DNA from 2 places in the Methylocella sp. genome. Region 1 is predicted to be linked to the other one. Evidence: riboswitches for the same ligand, from Rfam matches in the RefSeq annotation. Region 1 holds a riboswitch; the other holds the start of a gene.
The links. Region 1 has a riboswitch for thiamine pyrophosphate ahead of thiC (phosphomethylpyrimidine synthase ThiC). Riboswitches for the same ligand answer to the same signal wherever they lie in the genome.
Positions count from the first base shown of each region.

Region 2: linked by a shared signal. The riboswitch ahead of ACILRB_RS06720 (FAD-dependent oxidoreductase) and the one ahead of thiC (phosphomethylpyrimidine synthase ThiC) in region 1 are both predicted to bind thiamine pyrophosphate.

Region 1 is NZ_JBGAHM010000020.1:11,756-19,449, forward strand. Features, by position in the region: gene ACILRB_RS10015 (hypothetical protein) at 1-218, opposite strand, end outside; gene ACILRB_RS10020 (nucleoside deaminase) at 829-1,287, opposite strand; gene ACILRB_RS10025 (acetyl-CoA hydrolase/transferase family protein) at 1,407-2,915, opposite strand; TPP riboswitch at 3,119-3,217, shown strand; gene thiC (phosphomethylpyrimidine synthase ThiC) at 3,290-5,125, shown strand; gene phbB (acetoacetyl-CoA reductase) at 5,273-5,998, opposite strand; gene ACILRB_RS10040 (acetyl-CoA C-acetyltransferase) at 6,136-7,308, opposite strand.
Region 2 is NZ_JBGAHM010000010.1:9,073-16,766, forward strand. Features, by position in the region: gene ACILRB_RS06695 (DUF2778 domain-containing protein) at 1-22, shown strand, start outside; gene ACILRB_RS06700 (hypothetical protein) at 58-471, opposite strand; gene ACILRB_RS06705 (thiamine phosphate synthase) at 675-1,286, opposite strand; partial or broken gene ACILRB_RS06710 (thiazole synthase) at 1,426-2,202, opposite strand; gene thiS (sulfur carrier protein ThiS) at 2,199-2,396, opposite strand; gene ACILRB_RS06720 (FAD-dependent oxidoreductase) at 2,365-3,450, opposite strand; TPP riboswitch at 3,498-3,622, opposite strand; gene addB (double-strand break repair protein AddB) at 3,857-6,985, shown strand; gene ACILRB_RS06730 (UvrD-helicase domain-containing protein) at 6,985-7,694, shown strand, end outside.

The sequences.
Region 1 (7,694 bases):
TGCGCGACCGGCTGCGCCTCCGGCCGGGCCACGGGAGCCGAGAGGCGCCGCAGCACGCCGATCGACGGCGCGAAGAAATAGGCGCCGCCGACCATGAGAATGAAGCGCGCGAAATCAAAGGCCGGCTTGCGCGCGCCGTCTCCCGAATCCGGCGCCGCTCCGACGAAGCGCTGCGGCGCGTCCGGCTGGCCGATACTGGTCCTCGATCGAGGCGACATGGCATTTGAACAGAAGGCCGCGCCGTATCTCGTCGCTTGACGCGCCGGCCACCGCCGCGTCCTCGGCAAGTTCCGGCCCAAAGGCTATTCCGCGCCGCGTCATGCGACGCGTCTGCGTGCGCGCTCCGGCCGGCTTCACGACCTTCTTCTTGCGCGGATCGACGTCGCCCGGAACGTCGTCGCGCGGACAGGCCTTGCGAGTATGCGCGGCGGAGGGACATCTGACGCCTTGGCGGTCGTCGCGCCGTTCTTCATGTGGTCAGAGATCTCGCCCTCGACGCGGTCGCCGTCGCTCGTGAAGCTGTCGGCCTCCGCATCCTGCCCCGGCGCGCGCCGATCGTCATTGTCGCCGCGCGAGGGACGAGAAACGCGTCGCCCTTCACGCGGCCCCGCGCGCCAGGCTGGGAGACGCCGTCGGCCAAGCCGAAACGCTCATGCCCTTCCGTCGGCTTGAGGCGCAGGTCGCCGACCCCGGAGGCGACCTTCCTCCGCCCGTCGGCGGCGGCCTCTGAGAGATCCCATGAAACATGCCCGCCTGCATGGAGCCGGCGAGGATGAACATGCCGTGGATCGTCGCCTTGGCGGCGGCGGCCGGCGCGGCGGAAACCGTTCAGGCTTCGCCGCGCCGGCGCGCGTCAAACAGCGCCAGCGCCTCGTCGGCGAGAAGTCCGCCTTCGATCTCCATCGCGGCGAAGGGCGCCGCCGCGGCGAGGGCGCGCGCGCCGATTTCGATCTGGCCGAGCTTTTCGGCGAGCCGCGGAATCGACGCCCCATACACGAGCCGGTCGATTCCACACCAGAGACTCGCGCCCATGCACATGGCGCAGGGCTCTCCCGTGGCGTAGAGCGTCGCGCCCCTCAGCCGTTCGGCGCGCCCGGCGGCGATCACGGCGCGCAGCGCCTCCATTTCGGCGTGGGCGGTCGGGTCGCGCGCCGAGCGCCCGCGGTTGCGCCCGCGCGCGAGAAGGGCGCCGTCGCGCGTCACGACGGCGCCGAAGGGAAGATCCCCGAGCGCCGCCTCGTCGAGGGCGACGCGCATGAAGTCTTCGTCGCCCTCGCGTCCCGGCATGGCTCGCCTCCCCGAGCGCCGTTTTCCGGCGCGAATCGATCCGCGCCCGAAGCGGCGCGAAAGCGCCCGCGGTTTTGCGCCGGCCTGGCGAAAATCCTGCGCCTTTTCGGGCGGGCCCGCTAGATCTTCATCGTTCCCGTTTCGACGAAACGCTGGTGCCAGGACAGCGCCTCGCCGAGCAGGCAGGGAGACTGGCGCCCATAGGAGCCCTTTTCGGCGCGGGCGAAATAATCCTCGAGCATCGGCCGGTAATCGGGGTGCGCGCAATTGGCGATGATCACCGCCGCGCGCTGGCGCGGCGACAGGCCGCGCAGGTCGGCGAGCCCCTGCTCGGTGACGAGAATCTGCACGTCCTGCGAGATATGGTCGACATGGCTCGCCATCGGCACGATCGCCGAGATCGCGCCGCCCTTGGCGGTCGAGGGCGTCATGAAGATCGACAGATAGGCGTTGCGGGCGAAATCGCCCGAGCCGCCGATGCCGTTCTGGATGCGCGAGCCCATGACATGGGTCGAGTTCACGCGGCCGTAGATGTCGGCCTCGATCAGCCCGTTCATGGCGACGCAGCCGAGCCGGCGCACGAGTTCGGGATGGTTCGAGATCTCCTGCGGGCGCAGGATCATCCTGTCGCGGAAGCTTTTCATGTCGGCGTTGATCCGCTCGGCCGCCTCGGGGCTGAGCGAGAAGGCGGTGGCCGAGGCCATGCGCAGCTTGCCGGCGGCGAGCAGGTCGAGCATGCCGTCCTGGATCACCTCGGTGTAGGAGGTCATGTTCTCGAAGGGGGCGTCGAGGAGCCCGGTCAGCACGGCGTTGGCGACGTTGCCGACGCCCGACTGGAGCGGCAGCAGGCTCTGCGGCAGCCGGCGCCGCGCGACCTCGTGCCGGAAGAATTCGACGAGATGGCCGGCGATCGCCTTCGCCGCCGCGTCGGGGGCGGCGAAGGGCGCGTTGCGGTCCGGCGCGTTGGTCTCGACGACGGCGACGACCTTGTCGAGGTCGCAGCGGAAATAGGGCTCGCCGATGCGCTGGTCGGGCTTCGTCAGCGGGATCGGCACGCGGTCCGGCGGCAGCGCCGTGCCGTAATAGATGTCATGCATGCCCTCGAGCGCTTCGTTCTGCCAGGCGTTGACCTCGAGGATGATCGACTTCGCCTGGTCGAGCCAGGTCTTGTTGTTGCCGACCGACGAGGAGGGGATCAGCGCGCCGTCGGCGGCGACGCCGGAGACCTCGACCACCGCCGTGTCGAGCGTTCCGAGAAACCCCTGCCAGGCCATCGGCGCGACCTGGCTCAGATGCATGTCGACATAGTCCATCTCGCCGCGATTGATTCTCTCGCGCAGATAGGGGTCGGTGTTGAACGGAAGGCGAAACTCGATGCCGTCGGCCCGCGCCAGCGCGCCGTCGAGCTCCGGCCCGGTCGAGGCGCCGGTCCACACGCGCACCCGGAACGGATGGCCCGCCGCCCGCGCCTCCTCCATGCGCAGCGCGAGCGCCATCGGCACAGCCTTCGGATAACCTGATCCGGTAAAGCCGCTCATGCCGACGGTGGACCCCGAGGCGATCAGCGAGGCGGCCTTTTCGGCGCTGACCACTTTCTGGGCGAGCTTCGCGCACTGGATTCGTCCCAATCTCCCAACTCCCTGTTCTCGGCGCGGCGCGGACGACGCGAGGTCCGGCGCCCGTTCGGCGCCGGAAAAGGTTCGATTAGTCAGGCGCGGCGGACGCCGCCATCGCGCAAAACGACTAGAACCGGGCCTTATCGTCGCAGGCGCGCGCGGATTTGCGCGAGATCAAGCCGGCTTGCGCGCGCCGGCGCGCGGCGCTAGGGTCGGATTTCGCCCTGGGGTGCCGCCAAGACGGCGGCTGAGATCATACCCATCGAACCTGAATCTGGATAATGCCAGCGCAGGGACCGGCCGAAACGCGCGACGCGCCGATGATTCGTCATCCGCCCCGCCGTCCCCCGCCAGCGAAGGCATTTCGGACGCGCGGAGGAGCTCGCATGAACATCCATGACAAGGCGCAGCGGCAACGGCCCGAAAGCGTGACCTGCGGGCCGCTGCCCGGCTCGCGCAAGATCCATGTGAGCCCAATGGGCTGGCCGGACGTTTCCGTGCCCTTCCGCGAAATCGCGCTCGACCCTTCCGCCAACGAGCCGCCGGTTCGCGTCTATGACGCCTCCGGCCCCTACACCGAGGACGGGCGCGGGATCGACCTTTCGGCCGGCCTGCCGCGCCTGCGCGAGCCCTGGATCGCGCGGCGCGAGGGGCTTGAGCGCTATGAGGGGCGCGCGGTGAAGCCCGAGGACAATGGCTCGGCGCCGCCGGACCGGCTCGCTCCGCCCTGCCCCGCCGTGACCGCGCCGCGGCGCGGGCGGCCCGGCGCGCGCGTCACGCAATATGAGTTCGCCCGCGCCGGCGTCGTCACCGAAGAGATGGTCTTTGTGGCGGCGCGCGAAAATCTCGGCCGCGAGACGATGCTTCAGGACGCGCAGGCGCGCATCGCCGACGGCGAGAGCTTCGGCGCCGAAATCCCGGCCTTCATCACGCCCGAATTCGTGCGCGACGAGATCGCGCGCGGGCGCGCCATCATCCCGGCCAACGTCAACCATCCCGAACTCGAGCCGATGATCATCGGCCGCAACTTTCTGGTGAAGGTCAACGCCAACATCGGCAATTCGGCGGTCACCTCCTCGGTCGCCGAGGAGGTGGAGAAGATGGTGTGGGCGATCCGCTGGGGCGCCGACACGGTGATGGACCTCTCGACCGGCCGCAACATCCACAACATCCGCGACTGGATCATCCGCAACTCGCCCGTGCCGATCGGCACGGTGCCGATCTACCAGGCGCTCGAAAAGGTCGACGGCGACCCGACGAAGCTCACCTTCGAGCTGTTCCGCGACACATTGATCGAGCAGGCCGAGCAGGGCGTCGACTATTTCACCATCCACGCCGGCGTGCGCCTCGCGCATATCCCGCTGACCGCGAAGCGCACGACGGGCATCGTCTCGCGCGGCGGCTCGATCATGGCGCGCTGGTGCCTCGCCCACCACCGCGAGAGCTTCCTCTACGAGCGCTTCGACGAGATCTGCGAGGTCATGCGCGCCTATGACGTGTCGTTCTCGCTCGGCGACGGGCTGCGCCCCGGCTCGATCGCCGACGCCAATGACCGCGCGCAGTTCGCCGAGCTCGAGACGCTGGGCGAATTGACGAAAATCGCCTGGGACAAGGGTTGCCAGGTGATGATCGAAGGCCCCGGCCACGTGCCGATGCACAAGATCAAGGTCAACATGGAGAAGCAGCTCAGGGAGTGCCACGAGGCGCCGTTCTACACGCTCGGGCCGCTGACCACCGACATCGCGCCGGGCTACGATCATATTACGTCGGGCATCGGCGCGGCGATGATCGGCTGGTTCGGCTGCGCCATGCTCTGCTATGTGACGCCGAAGGAGCATCTCGGCCTGCCCGACCGCGACGACGTCAAGACCGGCGTCGTCACCTATCGCATCGCCGCCCACGCCGGCGACCTCGCCAAGGGGCATCCCGCCGCGCAGCTGCGCGACGACGCGCTGAGCCGCGCGCGCTTCGACTTCCGCTGGAACGACCAGTTCAACCTCGGCCTCGACCCCGACACGGCGCGGCTGTTCCACGACGAGACGCTGCCCAAGGACGCGCACAAGAGCGCGCATTTCTGCTCGATGTGCGGGCCGCAGTTCTGCTCGATGAAGATCACGCAGGACCTGCGCGACGAGGTCGCGGCCATGGAGCGCGAGCGTGCGAAGGGCATGGCCGAAAAGAGCGCCGAATTTCTGGAGGGCGGCGCGAAGCTCTATGTCTGAGCGGCGCGCGGTCCTGAGCTGAGCGCGCGGCGCCCCTGACGGGGCCGCGCGCCGCCGGCGCGAAAGCTGAAAGGCTGGAGACAGACAAAGCCCGCCCGCGCGAAAGCAGCGGGGCGGGCTCTCCGGCTCCGCGCCTTGCGAGACGCGTCAGGCCATGTACTGGCCGCCGTTGGCGCTGAGCGTCGACCCGGTGATGAAGCCGGCCTCGTCAGAGACGAGGAAAGCGACGCAGCGGGCGATCTCCTCGGGCTCGCCGAGACGGCCCGTCGGAATGAGCGGCAGGATCTTCTTGTCGAGCACGTCCTTCGGCACGGCGCGGACCATTTCGGTGGCGATATAGCCCGGGCAGACGACGTTGACGGTGATTCCCTTGCCCGCGCTTTCGAGCGCCAGCGCCTTGGTGAATCCGATGTCGCCGGCCTTCGAGGCCGAATAGTTCGCCTGGCCGAACTGGCCCTTCTGGCCGTTGATCGACGAGATGCTGACGATGCGGCCGAAGCCGCGCTCGCGCATGCCCTCGATCACCGGGCGGGTCATGTTGAACAGCGAGTTGAGATTGGTGTTGATGACCTCGAACCACTGCTCGGGCGTCATCTTGTGGAACGGCGTGTCACGGGTGATGCCGGCGTTGTTGACGAGAATCTCGACGGGGCCGAGGTCGGACTCGACCTGCTTCAGCCCTTCCGCGCACTGCTTGTAGTTGGAGACGTCCCACTTGTAGACGGGGATTCCGGTCTCCTCCTTGAACGCCGCGGCGGCGGCGTCGTTGCCGGCGTAATTCGCCGCAACGGCGTAGCCCGCCCCCTTCAGCGCCTTGCTGATCGCCGCGCCGATGCCGCGCGTCCCGCCGCTGACCACTGCCACTCGCGCCATGTTCGTCTCCCTATCCGGCGTTGCGCCGTTGTTATCGCGCCTCGCTGACCGCAGGGCGCAGGTTGATGCGATGATTTTCGCCCGGCCTCGCGAACGGGGCCGGGCTCAATGCAATGTGGAAAAACGCCTTCGCGCCCTTAGCGCTCGATGGTCAGGGCGATGCCCATGCCGCCGCCGATGCACAGCGTGGCGAGGCCTTTCTTGGCGTCGCGGCGCTTCATTTCATGCAGCAGGGTGACGAGGACGCGTGCGCCCGAAGCGCCGATCGGATGGCCGATGGCGATGGCGCCGCCGTTGACGTTGACCTTGTCGGGGTCGAGGGCGAGGTCCTTGCAGACCGAGAGCGACTGCGCGGCGAAGGCCTCGTTGGCCTCGATGAGGTCAAGGTCGGAGACTTTCCAGCCGGCCTTTTCGAGCGCCTTGCGCGAGGCCGGAATCGGGCCCGTGCCCATGATCGCCGGATCGACGCCCGCGGTCGCCCAGGAGGCGATGCGGCCGAGCGGCTCAAGGCCGCGCTTCTGCGCCTCTTCGGCGGTCATCAGCACCACCGCGGCGGCGCCGTCGTTGATGCCCGAGGCGTTGCCGGCGGTCACCGTGCCGTCCTTGTTGAAGGCCGGGCGCAGCTTGGCCAACGCGTCGAGCGTCGCGCCCTGGCGGATGAACTCATCCTTGTCGAAGGTGACGTCGCCCTTCCGCGTCTTGATGACATAGGGGAGGATCTCGTCGTCGAAGCGGCCGGCCTTCTGCGCCGCCTCGGCCTTGTTCTGCGAGGCCACGGCGAAGCGGTCCTGCTCGTCGCGCGAGAGCTGCCATTTGACGGCGATGTTCTCGGCCGTCTGGCCCATGTGGTAGCCGGCGAAGGCGTCGGTCAGGCCGTCGGTGAGCATGGTGTCGCCGAGCTTGAGCTCGCCCATCTTCACGCCGGAGCGCAGATAGGCCGAATGCTGCGCCTGCGACATGCTCTCCTGGCCGCCCGCCACGACGATCGCGGCGTCGCCCGCGGCGATCTGCTGCATGCCGAGCGCCACCGTGCGCAGGCCCGAGCCGCAGAGCTGGTTGACGGCGAAGGCGGTGCGCTCGGCCGGCACGCCGGCCTTCATCGCGGCCTGCCGCGCGGTGTTCTGGCCCTGGCCGGCGGTGAGCACCTGGCCGAGAATCACTTCGTCCACCTCGCCCGCGTCGACCTTGGCGCGCTCCAGCACGCCCTTGATGACGGCGGCGCCAAGCTCATGAGCGGGGACGCTGGCGAGGGCTCCGTTGAAAGAGCCGACGGCGGTGCGCGCCGCGCTCACGATGACGATATCTGACATTAGGCACATCCTCCTTGGGCCCCCGGTCAGCGGCCGGCGGCAAGCTGAAAGCGTTCTTCATTGCGTTGTCACGACGCCCGCCACTGGTTTATCGCGGCGGCTGCGAAAAAGGGAGGGAAAAAATGGCCTCCAAAGGCCTTACGGGCGGTCCGGAGCGCCGCCCCCCTCGCCTGCGCCCGAAACGTCCGCCCGAAACGCCGGCCGCGCCCGCCGCCGCGCCGAGAATCCTTGAAAATAACTTGACCCGCGGGCTTGCTTGCAGGCACGCTTCCCGCACAATTACGGAGCGGGCCCGAACGTCGAGCCGGACCGCCCGTGGCGCGCCAGGGCAAGAGCGTCGACCGACCTCGAGCGCCGCGGACGGCGGCGTGAAGGGCACTTCAAGG
Region 2 (7,694 bases), on a different contig from region 1:
GATCGTCGTCTCGAGGCTCTGACGCCGCGGCGCACGGATTTTCTGCGGCGGCCCGGTTTAAAGCTGCTCGGCCGCGGCCTTCGCCTTTCGGATCAGCTCGTCGGCGCTTGCGAGCCTGTCTTTCTTGGGGTCATGCGTCAGCGCCCCGAAATCGCGGGCGAGCGCGGCGCAGACGGCCATCGCGCAGGCTTCTTCGCGCGGATCGCCGCCCCAGCGCAGCAGCACGGCGGCGTCGCGCGCGCCGATCTCCTCCCTGACCGAAGCCGGCGGCTCGGCGGGGGCGTCCTCGAAGCGGATGTCGAAGCCCGCGTCCTCGCCGTCGAAGGTGCAGGGCAGGTAGCTGACCGATTTGAACGGCGCATAGGCCTCGTCGAGCACGATCTTGAGCTTCAGCGCGTCGAGCGCTTTCTGCAGGCTCGCGCGGTCGGGAACGCGGGAACGTTCGAGATAGGCGGTGAGCGCGCGCGCCATTCTGGCCTCCTTGGCGTCAGGGTTCGGGCGAACGGGTCGAAAGCCCGCCTTTAGCGCGCATTCGGACGTCATCAGTCGCGAACGCGCTGTAACATTTTGTTTTTTCACATGTTCTTAACGTAAAAGTCTGCAACTTCCACTAAAAATGCTCTTAGCGCGAACGGCGCCGTCGCGCCAGACGTCTTCGCGCCGCAGCGGCGCGCTCAGGCGTCGCGACGAAACGCGGCCGCCATCGCCGCCCAGCCGCGCGCCCGCGCCTCCGGGTCGGCGTCGAGCGTGACGTCGGTCACCACGGCCACGCTGTCGGCGCCGGCGGCGAGCACGCCCGGCGCACGCTCCAGCGTGATTCCGCCGATCGCGACGAGCGGAATGTCGCCGATCCGGCGCTTCCACTCGCCGACGCGCTCAAGCCCTTGCGGGCCGAAGCGCATGGCCTTGAGCCGCGTCGGATAGATCGGGCCGAGCGCCACATAGTCCGGCCGGCACGCGAGCGCGCGCGCGAGTTCGGCCTCGTCATGGGTCGACACGCCAAGCCGCAGTCCGGCGCGCCGGATCGCCGGAAGGTCGGCGTCGTCGAGGTCTTCCTGGCCGAGATGGACGAAATCGCAGCCGCAGTCGATGGCGAGCCGCCAGTAGTCGTTGACGACGAGCTGCGCCCCGTAAGCTTCGCACAAGGCCTTGCTGGTCACGATCTCCTGACGCAGGCGCTCGTCGTCGGCGTCCTTGACGCGCAACTGCGTCAGCCGCGCGCCGCAGGGCAGCAGCCGCGCGATCCAGTCGGAGCTGTCGGCGATGGGGTAGAAACGCTCAAGCACGGGTCATGTCCGCGGGCGCGGAGGCCGGCGCGTCTTCGACCGAAGGCGAGGGCCGTTCGCCGCCGGACCGGGCGTCCGAAGCATGGCCCTGGCGCTCAGCCTGGCGCAGATCTTGGCGCGAAACCGCCGGCGCGTCGGAAAAGGCGCGGCCGAGCGTCGGGGTCGAGGGGCAGGCCATGTCGCGCGGCTCCATCGGATCGGCGAGGCGGCCGACGCGTCCGGCCTCGACCGCGAGCGCGAAGGCGCGGGCCATGGCCGCCGGATCGCCCGCCCTGGCGACCGCCGTGTTGAGCAGAACGCCGTCATAGCCAAGCTCCATGGCGGCGGCGGCATGGGAGGGCGCGCCGAGCCCGGCGTCGACGATGAGCGGAACGTCCGGGAAATGCGCCCGCAGCGCGCGCAGGCCATAGACGTTGTTGAGCCCGCGGCCGCTGCCGATCGGAGCGCCCCAGGGCATCAGCACCTCGCAGCCGGCCGACAACAGCCGTTCGGCCGCGACGAGGTCCTCGGTGGTGTAGGGGAATACTTCAAAGCCGTCGCGGCGCAGGATGCGCGCCGCCTCGACGAGGCCGAAGAGGTCGGGCTGGAGCGTGTCGTCGTCGCCGATCACCTCGAGCTTGATCCAGGGCGTGTCGAAAATTTCGCGCGCCATCTCGGCCGTCGTCACCGCCTCCTTGACGCTTCTGCAGCCGGCGGTGTTGGGCAGGACGCGCAGGCCGAGGCCGCGGATCAGAGCCCAGAAGTTTTCGCCCGCGCGGCTCGCGCCGGATTCGCGCCTGAGCGAGACGGTCACGATCTCGGGCCGCGCCGCCTCGACGGCTGCGGCGAGGACGGCGGGGGAGGGGTATTGCGCCGTGCCGAGCAGCAGGCGCGACGACAGGGAGACGCCATAAAGGCGGAGCGGGTCGTCGATCATCCGCCCTGCCTCGGGCTGACGATTTCGACCGCGTCGCCGTCCTTGAGCTCGGCGCCGGCGCGGGCGTCGCGCCGCACGAAATCGCGATTGAGCGCGGTCGCGACATGACGTTCGTCATAGTCGAGTTCGGCGAGGAGCTCGGCGAGCGTCCTCGCCCGCGCCTCAAGCGTCTTGCCGTTCACTTCGATGCGCATGGCCGTCTCGGATCTGGTCGTCGTCTCGAGGTTCGCCGCGGGGGGTCGCGCGCAGCGCGGCTTCGGGGTCGGCGCCGCGCAGCGCGACGTCGACGGCGCGGCGCGCCACCGCCGGGGCGAGCAGGAAGCCGTGCCTGTAGAGCCCGTTGAGGACGATTCTTCGACCCTCGACCCTGACGCGCGGCAGATTGTCGAAAAAGGCCGGCCTGACGCCCGCGCCGGTCTCGACGATTTCGGCCTCGCCGAAGGCCGGATGCGCCGTATAGGCCGCGCCGAGAAGCTCCAGCATGGCGCGCGCCGTGACGCGCCCGGCCTCCTCGTTCTCGATCATCGTCGCGCCGATCATGAAGCGCCCGTCGCCGCGCGGCACGATATAGACCGGATGCCGCGGATGGATCATGCGGATCGGGCGCGACAGCGAGACGTCGCGCGTCTGCAGGACGAGCATCTCGCCCTTGACGCCGCGCAGCCCTTCAACCTCGCGGCGCGCGTCAAAACCGCGGCAGTCGATCGTCCAGTCGACGTCGTCGTCAGCGACCGGCGCGGCCCCGGCGCCATAGCGCAGCCGGACATTGGGAGAAGCTTCGAGGCGCGCGGCCAGGGCCCTGATCGCGGCGCGCGGGTCGAGATGGGCCTCGTGCGGGAAAAACAGGGCGTCGTCGAAGCGGCCCGCGAGATCGGGCTCGAGCTCGGCGACGCGCGCGCCGTCGACGCGCTCGAAGCCGCTCGTGCGCCGCGCGAAACGCGCAAGCTCCGGCCGGTCGCGGGCGGGCGCGACGACGAGCGAGCCGCGCCGCAGCGCGACGGGGACGGTTTCGGTCCAGAAGGCGAGCGCCTCGAACCCAAGCTCGACGACGACGGGCTCGGCGCTCTCGGCCTCGCACCAGGGCGCGATCATCCCGCCCGCGAGGAAGCTGCATCCGAGCCCTGGCCCGTCGCGGCGCTCGACGACCTCGACCTCGGCGCCCGCCTCGGAGAAGGCGAGGGCGGCGCAAAGGCCGAGCACGCCCGCGCCGATCACGCGCACGCGCGGCGCCGCGCGCCCGGGGCTCATGGCCGCATCCTTCCGGACGGCCGAGGGCGGGGATTGAATGGGGAGAAGGTCATGAGGGCGGCCATTCCTACGCCAGCGCGAACTGGATCAGGTTCGAAGGGTCGCCGGGCCGCCGCGAATCGCGACGCCGCCGGCCTCTCAGCCCCCTGGCGGGGATCCCCTAGGCAGGCTTCATAGGTAGGCGCGCCGGCCGCGACCGTCAAGCGAGGCGGGCGCGCCGCATGGCCAAGCCAAGCTTTCGCGTTCGCGCAAGCGCCCTTCGAAAATTGGCCAAGCTTTCGCGTTCGCGCAAGCGTCTGTGGAAAAGCGGCGGGCCTCGGGTAGGATGGTCCGGCGCGGGGGCGCATGATCAGCGCGCCCGCAAGGACGGATCGAGGCTCCCGGATCGGGGCTCACGGGTCGAGGTTTGGCGAAAAACGTCTTTTCCATCGCGCCCGGCGCGCCCTTCCTGAAGACCTTCGCGCGGAGCTTTCTCGAGGGCCGCGTCGTCGCGGGGTTTTCGGCCGCGCTCGGGCCGCTCGCCCTCGCCGACGCCACGATCTACACGCCGACGCGCCGCGCCGCCCGCGCGCTCGCCGACGAGTTCAGCCGCCTTCAGCCCGGGCGCGCGACTCTGCTGCCGCGCATCCTGCCGCTCGCGGCGCTCGAGGAGACCGAGACCGAATTGATGTTTGAGGCCGGCGCCCCGTTCGACGAGGGCGAGGGGGCGGACATCTTCGCGCCGCCGCCGGCCGTCGGCGCGCTCGACCGGCGCATGCGGCTCGCGGAGCTGATCCTCGCCTGGGCGCGCGCGCTGCGCGGCGCCATTGTGAAAATCGGCGCGGACGGGGCGAAAATCTGCGACGACAGCGAGCCGCCCCTCGTCGCGACCTCGGCCGTCGACGCCTTCGCGCTGTCTGGCGACCTCGCGCGGCTCATCGACGAGCTTGCGATCGAGGACGTCGAATGGCGCAGCCTCAATCCGCTCGCCGCGGGCTTCGACGACTACTGGCGCATCACGCTCGACTTCCTGAACATCGCGATCGAGCGCTGGCCGCAGATTCTGGCCGAGCGCGGCCTCGCCGACCGGGCGAGCCGGCAGCTCGCGCTGATCGAGGCGCAGGCGCGCCGTCTTGGCGGCGAAGGCGGCGCGCCGGTGGTGGCCATCGGCGTCAACGGCACGAGCCGCGCGGCGGCGCGGCTGCTCGACGCCGTCGCCCGCGCCCCGCGCGGCGCCGTGGTGCTGCCTGGCCTCGACTTCGACCTCGACGAACCCGCCTTCGCCCAGGTCCTGCGCGCGAGGGAAGGACATGAAGCGGCCTTCACGCATCCGCAGGCGGCGCTTGCGCGGCTTCTCGAGGCGCTGAAGATCTCGCGCGCCGACGTCGTCGAGCTTGGCGCGCCGGAGCGCGCGCTGAAGGCCCGCGCGCGCTTCGTGTCGCAGGCGCTCGCGCCGGCCGAGACGACCGAAGGCTGGTTCGCCTGGCGCGAGGCGGAAGGGGCCGGCGCCCTCGAGGCGGCGCTCGAAGGCGTGAGCCTGATCGAGACCGCCGACGAGCGCGAGGAGGCGCTGGCGCTCGCCATCGCCATGCGCGAGGTTCTGGAGCGCCCCGAGGCCACGGCGGCGCTGGTCACGCCCGACCGCGAGCTGGCGCGGCGCGTCGGCGCCGAGCTTGCGCGCTGGGGCGTGAACGTCGACGATTCGGGCGGGGCGCCGCTTGGCGCGTCCGAAGCCGGGCTGCTCGCGCGCCACGCCGCCGCCTGCGCCGCGGCCGCCATGAGCGCGCCGAGCGTCGCGGCGCTGCTCGCGCATCGGCGCGTCTCGCTCGGCCTTGGCGAGGAGGAGGCGCGACGGCGCGTCCCGCTGCTCGAAATCGGCGTTTTGCGTTCGCCGGGCGGGGCGCTGCTGCGCGACCCCGAGGCGGCGCTGCGCGCGGCGGCCGGGGCGGCGGGCGATCGCCATGCGCATCCGGCGCAGGCGCGGCTGTTTCCCCAGGAGCAGGCGGCGCTGCAGGATCTGCTCGAACGTCTCGCGGCCGCGCTCGCGCCGATGCTGGCGCTTGACGGCGAGCATGACCTTTCGGTCTGGGCCGACGCGCATGAGGCGACGCTCGACGCCTTGCGCGCGCCGCAGGAGGCGCTCGCCGACGACGAGGCCGCGCTCGCCGCCCTGTTCGACGAATTGCGCCTTTCGGCCCGCCCGGCCATGGCTTTCGACGCGGAAAGCTATCTGCGCTTCTTCGCCTCGATCGCCGGCGAGGCGCGTTTTGCGGGCGACGGCCGGGTCCATCCGCGGGTCAAGATTCTGGGCCTCATCGAGGCGCGGCTGATGGACGCCGACCTCATCCTGCTCGGCGGGCTCGACGAAGCCGTCTGGCCGCCGCAGGCGCAGATGGACTGTTTCCTCAACCGGCCGATGCGGGCGGCGCTCGGCCTGACGCCGCCCGAGCGCAGGCTCGGCCAGGCGGCGCATGACTTCACGCAGGCCATGGGGCGCGCCACGGTCGTGCTGAGCCGCGCGCGCAAGCGCGGCGGGGCCCCGACCGTCGCCTCGCGCTTCGTGCAGAGGCTCGCCGCGCTCGCCGGGCCGCAGTGGGAGGAATGCGCCCGGCGCGGACAGCGCTTTGTGGATTATGCGCGCCTCGTCGACCGCGCCGGCGACGAGCCCGCGCCGCCGCGCCGGCCGCAGCCAAGGCCGCCGGTCGAACTGCGCCCGACCTCTCTCAGCGTCACCCGCGTCGAGACGCTGCGGCGCGACCCTTACGCCGTCTACGCCGAGAAAATCCTGCGCCTTCTCCCGCTGCCGGGCCTTGACGAGGATTTCGGGCCGGCCGAGACGGGCGGCGCGATCCACGCCGCCGTCGAGCGTTTTTCAAGGACCGTCGGCGCCGGGCCGACGCCGCCGGACGCGCGCGCGCTGTTTCGCCGGTTTCTGGAGGAGGAGCTTCATGCGCAGATCGAAGACGCCGATTTTGCCGCCTTCGCCCTGCCGCGCCTTGACCGCATGATCGATTTCTATGTGAGTTTCGAGGCGCGCCGGCGGTCCGGGACGGCGCCGCTCGCGAGGCTCGAGATCGAGGCCTCCGCCTCCCATGAACTGACGCTCGCCGACGCGTCGACGTTCCGCCTGACGGCGCGCGCCGACCGCATCGAGCGCCGCGCCGACGGGAGCGTCGCCGTCATCGACTTCAAGGCCGGGAGCGTGCCCGGCAGGAGCGAGGTCGAGGTGGGTTTCGCGCCGCAGCTCACGCTTGAGGCGGCCATGGCCCGGCGCGGCGCCTTCGGCTTTTCCTGCGACGGAGACGTCGAGGGGCTTTACGTCAAGCTCGGCGGCGCGCAGGGCGGGAAGGAGCTCGCGCTGACGTTCAAGTCGAAAACCTTCGGCGACCTCGCCGAAGACCATTATGAGCATCTTTTGGGGCTGCTCGCGCAGTTCCGCGACCCGCAGACGCCCTATCCGCCGCGGCCCTTTCCGAAATTCGCCGCCGCCCATAATCCTTACGACCATCTCGCGCGGGTGCGCGAATGGGCCGCGGGCGGCGAGGAGGAGGGCTGATGGGCTTCTTCAAGATTCCCGATCAGACTCTCAAGAAACAGCGCGACGCGGCCGACCCTGCGGCCTCGGTGTGGGTTTCGGCCAACGCCGGCTCGGGCAAGACCCATGTGCTGACGCAGCGCGTCATGCGGCTTCTGCTGCAGGGCACGCAGCCTTCGCGCATTTTGTGCCTGACCTTCACCAAGGCCGCGGCGGCGAACATGTCGGCGCGCGTGTTCCGGCTGCTCGCCGAGTGGACCCGGCTCGACGACGACGCCCTGCGTCGCTCGATCGAGGCGACCGGCGCGAAGGCCCCCGGGCGCGAAGACCTCGCAGAGGCGCGCCGCCTGTTCGCCCGCACGGTCGAGACGCCGGGCGGCCTGAAGATCCAGACCATTCACGCCTTCTGCGAAAGGCTGCTGCATCTCTTCCCCTTCGAGGCGAACGCGCCCGCGCGTTTCGAGGTCGCCGACGACGAGCGTCGCGACGAGCTTCTGGCGCGGGCGCGGCGCGAGGCGCTTGAGCGCGCGCGGACCGACGAAGCGTTCGGGGCGCTCGTCGACCGCGTGGCGCAGGATTGCTCCGGCGCGGATTTCGACCGTGTGCTGCGCGAGGCTCTGGCCATGCGCGCCCAGCTGCGCGAGGACTGGCCGGGCGGGCGCGAGGACGTGTTGCGCAAGGCGCTGAAGCTGCCCGCGGAGCGTGACGCGGCCACGATTTTCGCCGAAAT